One region of the Salinibacterium sp. SWN1162 genome, then DNA from elsewhere that is predicted to be linked to it. Evidence: predicted binding sites of a transcription regulator. Region 1 holds the regulator's gene; the other holds the start of a gene.
The links. The regulator HspR, encoded in region 1, represses chaperone genes until heat shock. The targets are predictions, from matches to a motif close to AAGTTGAGTCNNNNNGACTCAACTT.
Positions count from the first base shown of each region.

Region 2: a site for HspR is predicted at 2,187-2,211, ahead of I6E58_RS06035 (Hsp20/alpha crystallin family protein). Genes of this name have one in related genera too.

Region 1 is NZ_JADYWT010000001.1:458,556-462,939, forward strand. It holds gene dnaK (molecular chaperone DnaK) at 1-384, shown strand, start outside; gene I6E58_RS02160 (nucleotide exchange factor GrpE) at 384-1,034, shown strand; gene I6E58_RS02165 (DnaJ C-terminal domain-containing protein) at 1,053-2,051, shown strand; gene I6E58_RS02170 (heat shock protein transcriptional repressor HspR) at 2,057-2,491, shown strand; gene I6E58_RS02175 (YqjF family protein) at 2,541-3,323, shown strand; gene I6E58_RS02180 (nitrilase-related carbon-nitrogen hydrolase) at 3,565-4,384, shown strand, end outside.
Region 2 is NZ_JADYWT010000001.1:1,286,585-1,290,968, reverse strand. It holds gene I6E58_RS06050 (TIGR03557 family F420-dependent LLM class oxidoreductase) at 1-387, opposite strand, end outside; gene I6E58_RS06045 (alpha/beta hydrolase) at 615-1,391, shown strand; gene I6E58_RS06040 (hypothetical protein) at 1,786-2,076, shown strand; gene I6E58_RS06035 (Hsp20/alpha crystallin family protein) at 2,229-2,669, shown strand; gene fgd (glucose-6-phosphate dehydrogenase (coenzyme-F420)) at 2,778-3,794, opposite strand; gene coaD (pantetheine-phosphate adenylyltransferase) at 3,813-4,301, opposite strand; gene I6E58_RS06020 (ATP-dependent DNA helicase RecG) at 4,373-4,384, opposite strand, start outside.

The DNA.
Region 1 (4,384 bases):
GGTGAAGAGCACGCTGCAGAAGACAAGGCACGCCGTGAGGCCGCTGAGGTTCGCAACAACGCTGAGCAGCTCGCGTACTCCACCGCAAAGCTCATCACCGACAACGCTGAGAAGCTGCCAGAAGACGTCAAGACTGAGGTTCAGGCCGACGTCGACGCACTCAACTCGGCACTCGCTAGCGATGACGAAGCGGCTGTAAAGACCGCCTTCGACAAGCTCACCGAAAGCCAGCAGAAGATCGGCGAAGCAATCTACAAGCACCAGGAAGAAAACCCTGAGGCCGCTGCAGAAGGCGACGACGCACCCGCTGGTGAGAGCTCAGACGAAGACATCGTTGACGCTGAAGTTGTTGACGAAGACGAAGCTGACACGGACAAGAAGTAATGTCTCCCAAGAATCGCGACCACGACGAGAACCAGGATCCGGTGATCAATGACGCAAGTCAGAGTGATTCGGAGACCGGCGACGTGAGTGCGTCTGACTCGGCTGCCGCAGAGAAATCTGCGGCAGCCGAGGGGCAGCCCTCCTCTGCTGAGGATGCTGCCGCGGGCGCCGACAAGGCCCCCGACGAGCTGAGCGAAGAAGACCAGCGTCTTCTCGACGAAGCAAGCCGGGACCTCGTTGCCGAAATGCGTGATCAGATGTTGCGTGCGCAAGCCGAGCTGGTGAACTTCCGTACCCGCGTAGAGCGGGATCGGGTGTCGAACCGTGAAGCTGTAATCGCCGACGTGATTCGTTCGATGTTGCCCGCGCTTGATGACCTCGATCGTGCTGACAAGCACGGCGACATCAGGGAGGGAACCCCCATCGCGCTCGTTGCTCAGAAGATCAATGCGAGCTTTGAGCGGTTTGGCCTGCGCAAGATCGGCGAAAAGGGCGAAGCCTTTGACCCCGCTTTTCACGAGGCCGTTGTTCACTTGAACGACCCCGAGGCAACACAGAACACGATCGCTGACGTCATCGAGCCGGGCTACATTCTTGGTGAGCGCGTAGTGCGTGCCGCGAAGGTTGCTGTCTCTGGCCCCGCTGACTAGGGCCGGGGGTGGCGTGTAGTGGCTAGCCAAGATTGGTTCGATAAGGACTTTTACAAGGTGCTCGGGGTGTCGAAAGACATCTCCGAGGCCGACCTGAAGAAGACCTATCGCAAACTCGCGCGTCAATTCCACCCGGATTCGAACCCGGGAGATCCGAAAGCTGAAGCGCGCTTCAAAGAGATCAGCGAAGCGCACTCCGTGCTCTCTGATCCCGAGACGCGCAAAGAATACGATCAGGTTCGTGCCATGGGATCGGGCGCTCGCTTTCAAGCGGGCGGCCAAGGCGGTCAGGCTGGCGGCTTCGAAGATGTCTTTGGTGGCATGTTCGGCGGCGGCGGCCAAAGTTATGGCGGCGGTCAAAGCTACGGCGGAGGGCAATCGGGCGCGAGCTTCGAAGACCTCCTCGGTGGCATGTTCGGCGGTCAGGCCGGCCCCGGTGGCGGCCCCGGTTTTCGGGGCGGCCCCGCCAAGGGTCGCGATCTAGCCGCGAACACGACGCTCGACTTCGCGACTGCCATCAACGGCGAAACAATCAAGCTCCAGCCTGCGGGCGGGCGACCGATGAACGTCAAGGTTCCTGCGGGAGTCAGCGACGGTCAGAAGATCCGCCTCAAGGGCAAAGGCGAGCAGAGCCCGAATGGTGGCCCGGCTGGCGACCTCGTATTGACGGTGACCGTGCGCAAGCATCCAGTATTCGAACGTGACGGCAACAACATTCGTGTTGTGGTGCCGATCACGTTTGTGGAGGCCGTACGCGGTGCCACGATCGAGGTTCCCACGCTCGGCGGTGCTCCGGTGAAACTGAAGGTTGCACCGGGAACCCCGAGCGGGCGAGTACTGCGGGTCAAAGGCCGCGGAGTAGCGACAGCAAAAGCGACCGGAGACCTGCTTGCCGAAGTGCAAGTGGCGGTGCCAAGTCACCTTCCGGATGCTGCGCTCAAGCATCTCGAGGCCTTTGCTGACGCGATGCCCGCAGAGAACCCGCGGGACGACCTGATTGCCCGAGCCAGGAGCTAAGAACTATGGATGAGCTAACTCCCGCGTTTGCGATCGCCGTTGCGGCGGAGCTTGCGGGAATGCATCCGCAGACGCTGCGACAGTACGACCGTCTGGGTCTCGTGTCACCCACGAGAACCAGCGGTCGGTCGCGGCGTTACTCTATGCACGACGTGATGCAGTTGCGTGAGATCGCGGCGCTCAGCGCCGAGGGTCTCAACCTCGAAGGCATCAAAAGAATTCTCGACCTTGAAAATCAGGTCACGGGGCTCACCGCTCGCGTGCGCGAACTCGAAGCGGCGCTCGCTGATGAGATGCTCTCTAAGCCGGGCCGCCGCGTGTTCGCGGCGGGTCAAGCCGGCGAAGTGATCTCGCTGCGGGCAGGAACCCGAGCCGAACGCACCGACCAAGTCGTGCTGTGGCGCCCCTTCGTGCGCCGCGATAACCAGCTTCCGCGCTGATGATGAGCGCGGCACACCCTCAGCACTCGCCACTACGGTGGGAGTTGTGATGTTCCGCGAAGCACCGCCCCTCGGCACACGCGCAATTCTGCGCCAACGCTGGAGCGAAGTCTCCTTTCTGCACTGGAAAGTCGACCCCGCCGTTGTGGCGCCGTTCATGCCCGAAGGCTGTCGCCCCGACACCCTCAACGGCAGCTCTTGGGTGGGGCTCATCGCGTTTCAGATGTCACAAAGCTCATTCTTCGGCGGCCCCCGCATCCCGTGGCTAGGCGACTTTCCCGAAGTGAATGTGCGGCTCTATTCTGTCGACGAGAAGGGGCGGCGTGGCGTCGTGTTTCTCTCGCTGGAGGCCTCGCACTTGATTCCGGTTCTCACCGCGCGGGTCGCTTTTGGCTTGCCCTACCAGTGGGCCTCGATGAAGATCGGGCAGCGTGACGGGCAGATTGCCTACAAAACTCGGCGGCATGGCCAGCCGGATGCGGCATCCCACATCATTGTGCGACCGATCGACGACCGGGCGGCCAGCGTCTCACTCGCGGCCGACGCCGAGGCCACCTTTCTCACCGCGCGCTGGGCGTTTCACGAAACTCACCGTGGACGCACGATCTACGCTCGCAACCACCATGAGCCCTGGCCCCTGCAGCCGGCCGAATTGGTCTACCTCGATGATGGCCTGCTTGCCGCAGCAGGGTTCGAGGGGCTAGCAGACCGCGCCCCCGATTCCGTTCTCTACGCCAGCGATGTTACGACGGTGTTTGCGGCACCTCAGCGGCCGCTCCAGATTCGAATGCCTCAATCGCGGCCAGTGTGGACATCTCAGCGCTCTTCTTAGGTTCTGAGAGCAATATGCCTACCTTGCATAGACAATTTTGTGCAATATGGTCTCACCAGCACAAATGAGCATTGCCTCTTGGGTCGGTCGGGGCCATGATGAGTAACCACAACGTCATATAGGCACAACACGATTGAAACGATGAACCTAGAGAATGAAGGCACGGGGATAGTTCCCGTTCGCGCGTCATTTTCTCGGTTTATCGCCGCAGGCAACGACGCCGAATAACGCAGGAGGCACCATGACGACAGTTCGCGCAGCAATCACACAGACCACTTGGACGGGCGACAAAGAGTCGATGCTCGACAAGCACGAGCAGTTCGCTCGGGATGCGAAGGCGCAAGGCGCCCAGATCATCTGCTTCCAAGAGCTTTTCTACGGTCCGTATTTTGGGATCACTCAGGACAAGAAGTACTACCGTTACGCCGAGCCGGTTGATGGCCCGATCGTTACGCGCTTCCAAGCCCTGGCTAAAGAGCTCGACATGGTCATGATTCTGCCGATCTACGAAGAGGCAATGACGGGTGTGTATTACAACACCGCCGTCGTCGTCGACTCGGATGGCACCAATCTCGGTTCGTACCGCAAGCACCACATCCCGCACCTCGACAAGTTCTGGGAGAAGTTCTACTTCACCCCCGGAAACTTGGGCTTCCCCATGTTCAACACCGCCGTCGGCAAGGTCGGCGTTCACATTTGTTACGACCGCCACTTCCCCGAGGGCTGGCGCGAGCTTGGCCTCAACGGTGCCGAGATCGTGTTCAACCCGAACGCCACCAAGCCCGGCCTTTCCAACCGTCTCTGGGAGGTCGAAGGCCCCGCAGCAGCAGTGGCCAACGGCTACTTCGTTCTTCAGCCCAACCGTGTCGGTCTCGAAGACAACGAGTACGGCGACGAAGCCGTTGATTTCTACGGCACCAGCCAGGTCATCGACCCTCGCGGAAACTTCGTCGGCGAGCGTGGCTCGGGAACCGACGAAGAGATCATGATTCGCGACCTCGACATGAACCTCGTGCAGGAGATGCGCGATGACTGGCAGTTCTACCGCGACCGTCGCCCCG
Region 2 (4,384 bases), 830 kb from region 1:
GCGCTCGTGAGCTTCGGGCCAGTACTGCCCAATGATGTGTTCGTTGATCGCTTCGCCGCTGCCGAGGCCCAACCAGTGACGGCCCGGGTTCATCGCAGCGAGGGTCGCGGAGGCTTGCGCCACCATGGCTGGATGCCAACGAAAAGTCGGCGCCGTGACGCCCGTGCCGAGATCGCCTGTCGTCGTCTCACCGAGACCGCTGAGCACGTTCCACACGAACGACGCTTGCCCCTGCTGCGGCACCCACGGCTGGTAGTGATCGGCCGCCATGACGCCGCGGAAACCCCGACTCTCCGCGTGCTGGGCGAAGCCCATCACCTCGCGCGGATGAAAACGTTCGAGCATGGCGGCGTAGCCGATATGGGGTGCAGAAACAGTCACGGGCATCCGTCTATTGTGGCGCTTACGGCGGCCCAAGTGGGCCCACCATTCGCACAACCGTTGAGTTGGCGGGGCTGCGGGCGGATAATGGCGATCTACTCAATGAGGAGTCAGCATGAATCTCGGCGCGTTTTCTGTCCGTCTCACCACGAAAGACCGCGCTGCGTCTTGTGCGTTTCACCAGAGACGAAGCCTCGAGCGAAGCCTTGGGCGATCTCGAAGCCCGATCGTGATTGATCAGCACCGCTAGCCCGCTGATGCACGTCATTCTTATCCCCGGATTTTGGCTTGACGGAGACTCCTGGGCTCCGATAACCCGCGCGCTACGAGATGCCGGTCACACCGCGCATCCGCTCACCCTTCCCGGCTTGCGGCGCCGCGACACTCACCGTGCTGAAGTCACTCTGGCCGATCACGTTGGGGCTGTAGTCGCGGTCGTTGACGCCCTCACGCACGTCGAAGCCGACGGCAGCGAAAACGGCGACGAAGACGAAGAACCAACGCCACGCATCGCTCTGGTCGCGCACAGCGGTGGTGGCCCGATCGCGCAGGCGGTAGCGGATGCCCGCCCCACCTGTCTCGCCAGAATCGTGCACGTCGACACTGTGCCGCTGCCGAACGGTATGCCCATTAACACCGAGCTGCCTACCGTCGACGGCGAAATTCCCCTGCCCGAGTGGAGCGTGTTCGACAACGAAGACCTCGTCGATCTGACCCCCGAACTGCGGGACTGGTTTCGCGAAATCGCGATTCCCCAGCCCGCGCTCATCGCGAGCACCCCGCAGTCGCTCGCTACTCCAGCGCGCTTCAGTGTGCCCGCTACCGTCATCTGTTGCGAGTTCTCCGCCGACCAAGTGCGCGAGTGGATGAGCGAAGGGGCACTCTTTGCTGCCGAGCTCGCCCAGCTCAGCGACCTCGAACTCGTCGACCTGCCCACCGGGCACTGGCCGCAGTTCACGAAACCGGCGGAGCTCGCCGATGCCATCATCACGGCTTTGCATCGCACCTAAATCGGGTCTTGTCGTCAGCGACCACTCGCCCTACACTGAGCAAACGCCAACTATTGAAAGGAGCCTCGCGTGTTTATTTTTACTGTTACGAAGAACCCCACGACCGCCGGCTCCGTCGGCACCCTCACCGCCTAACCGGTTAGCGTTTTCCGCTCACCGGTTCTGACGGTGGCGGCGCTCACGGAGCACACGACCCAACTCGATCATCGCCAACGGCGATTGACTGACGAGTCTGCATCCCCTTATGCGGGTGCGTTCGCCTCGCGATGATCTTCCCTCTTTCAGCGACTCGCGATCACTGGGGGATGCCGTTGGGTCACCACCTGACACAGCGCAATTGGGCGCGCCTTCCGCATCCACTTTTCTCACGAATACAGCTCACGAAAGACATCTCATGAACGCAACACTGGCGGCTCCGAAAGACCGCCATGACCATCCGCCCGAACTCAGCGCCGCTTCAGCCGCTGTCGAGAAACCGCACCACGCGGCACGACGTAGCGTGGGAGTCATCGACCGTCTTGCCCTGCATCTCGGCGTCGCTCTCATCACCTGGAGTCGCCGGCCGCACCGCTCTCGACTGCTCGCCTCGCCTCAGCAGCGGGCCGAACACCAGCTCCGTCGCGAACGACTGGCTCAGGCCAGGGCTCGCGCCGAGCACAACTATCCGCGGTTCATCATCCGCTGATAACACCACAAAAAACCGCCGCCGGATCTCTCCGGCGGCGGTCTTTTCGTTGTCAGCGAACTGTGAGCACAATGACTTGGCACTCTCCAGATGAGAGTGCTAATTTGTTCTTGTTGAGTCACGGTGACTCAACTTTGAGAAAGGGGTTTCCCATGACACTGTCATTTGATCCTTTTGCCGAACTCGACAGGCTCTCCGCAGCTGCCCAGTCCCGCGTCGGCACCCAGCCCATGCCTGTGGATCTCTATCGTCAGGCTGACGAGTACGTCCTCACCGCCGATCTCCCGGGTGTCGACCCCGGATCCGTTGACGTTGACGTCGATGGCCAGTTGCTCACGATCCGCGCCGAGCGTACGGCCGGCGAGCGCGACGGCGCCAAATGGCTCTCGCAGGAGCGTCGTTACGGCTCCTACCTGCGCCAATTCAGCATCGGTGCCGGGATCGACCGCGAGAACATCAGCGCTAGCTACGACAACGGCGTACTGAGCGTGATTATCCCGGTGTCGGAGAAGGCGAAACCTCGCAAGATTGAGGTCAGCACCAACGCCGACAACCAGTCTCGATCGACCGACAAGGTCGCTGTCACGAGCTAGCCGGCTGTCAGTAGTCGGCGATTCTTGCCGACACGACAACGATGGGCGGATGCTTCACGCATCCGCCCATCGTGTGTTAACCCGTGTGCGCGTCTCGCGCGCTAGGCCCTACAGCGCCCGCAAGCGCGGAGCGATGTCACGCTCGAAGAGCTCGAGGAAGCGACGCTGGTCGCCACCGGGCGCATGGAACACCAGGTGGTTGAGGCCGGCATCCACGTACGGACGAATCTCTTCAACGATCTTGTCGGGATCGTTGCCCACAATCCAGCGCGACGCGATCTGTTCGATCGGCAGAGCGTCGGCAGCGCGCTCCATCTCGATCGGGTCGGTGATGTCGTGCTTCTGCTCTTTGGAGAGAGCGAGCGGCGCCCAGAAACGAGTGTTCTCGAGGGCTACGTCAGCATCGGTGTCGTACGACAGCTTGATCTCGATCATCCGGTCGATGTCTTCGAACTTGCGGTCCATCTTGGCCGCGCCCTCCTTCACTCCGGGAATCAACGCGTCGTTGTAGAGGGCCATGCCCTTGCCCGACGTGCAGATAAAACCGTCACCGGCACGACCGGCGTACCGTGCCACCATGGGGCCACCGGCGGCGATGTAGATCGGGATGGGCTGGTCGGGGCGGTCATAAATGCTCGCACCGTGAGTGGAGTAGTACTCCCCCTCGAACGACACCCGGTCGGAGGTCCAGAGTTCGCGCATGAGACGGACCGATTCGCGCAAGCGAGCGAAGCGCTCCTTGAACTCGGGCCAGTCCTGCTCTCCGGCACCGCGGAATCCGGTCGCTACCTCGTTGAGCGCTTCGCCCGTTCCGACACCAAGCATGATGCGCCCCGGGTAGAGGCAGCCCATCGTCGCGAAGGCCTGAGCGAGCACAGCAGGGTTGTAGCGGAACGTCGGAGTCATCACGCTCGTACCAATACGAATCGTGCTCGTGCGCTCGCCCACTGCCGCCATCCAGCTCAGCGAGAACGGCGCGTGACCGCCCTCGTGACGCCACGGCTGAAAGTGGTCGCTGACCGCAACACTCTCCATGCCGTGAGCTTCGGCGGCCACCGCAATCTCTACGAGTTCGCGCGGGGCGAATTGTTCAGCTGACGCTTTGTATCCGAGAGTGAGAGTCATAAACCTATTGTGCCGGTGTTAGTCGCGCGGCGCTTGCAAAAATTCGGAAACCACCCGCGGTACATAGGGCGCAACGTCTCCGCCGAGCGCCGCCACTTGGCGTACGAGCGAGCTGGAAACGTGCGCGTGGGCGGGGTTCGGCAGCATAAAGATGGTTTCGACGGCTGCAAGATCGCGGTTCACGATCGCCATAGGAGTTTCGTACGCGACATCCACTTGAGAACGGATGCCCTTCACGATGACGCTCGCACCGACCTCAGTGCAGTAGTCAACGAGCAAACCCATGCTCCAGCTCGTGACGCGGATGTTGCCGGCGAACCGAGCATCCGCTATCGCTTGCTCGAGCAGCGAGACGCGCTGGGCAATCGGCAAAAGAGCCGTCTTACCGGGGTTGTGCACGACCAGAACGTGCACTTCGTCAAAGGTTTTTGCCGCCCGCTCAATCACGTCCAGGTGGCCCAGGGTGACAGGGTCAAAGGACCCGGGAACGACAGCGATCCGACTCATGCTTCAACGATAGTGGCTGGGGCCTTCCGCCGCGTGGGAGTTCGCTGTGCGGCGACCCTGCAGTGCGGCCGCTAGTTCTTGCC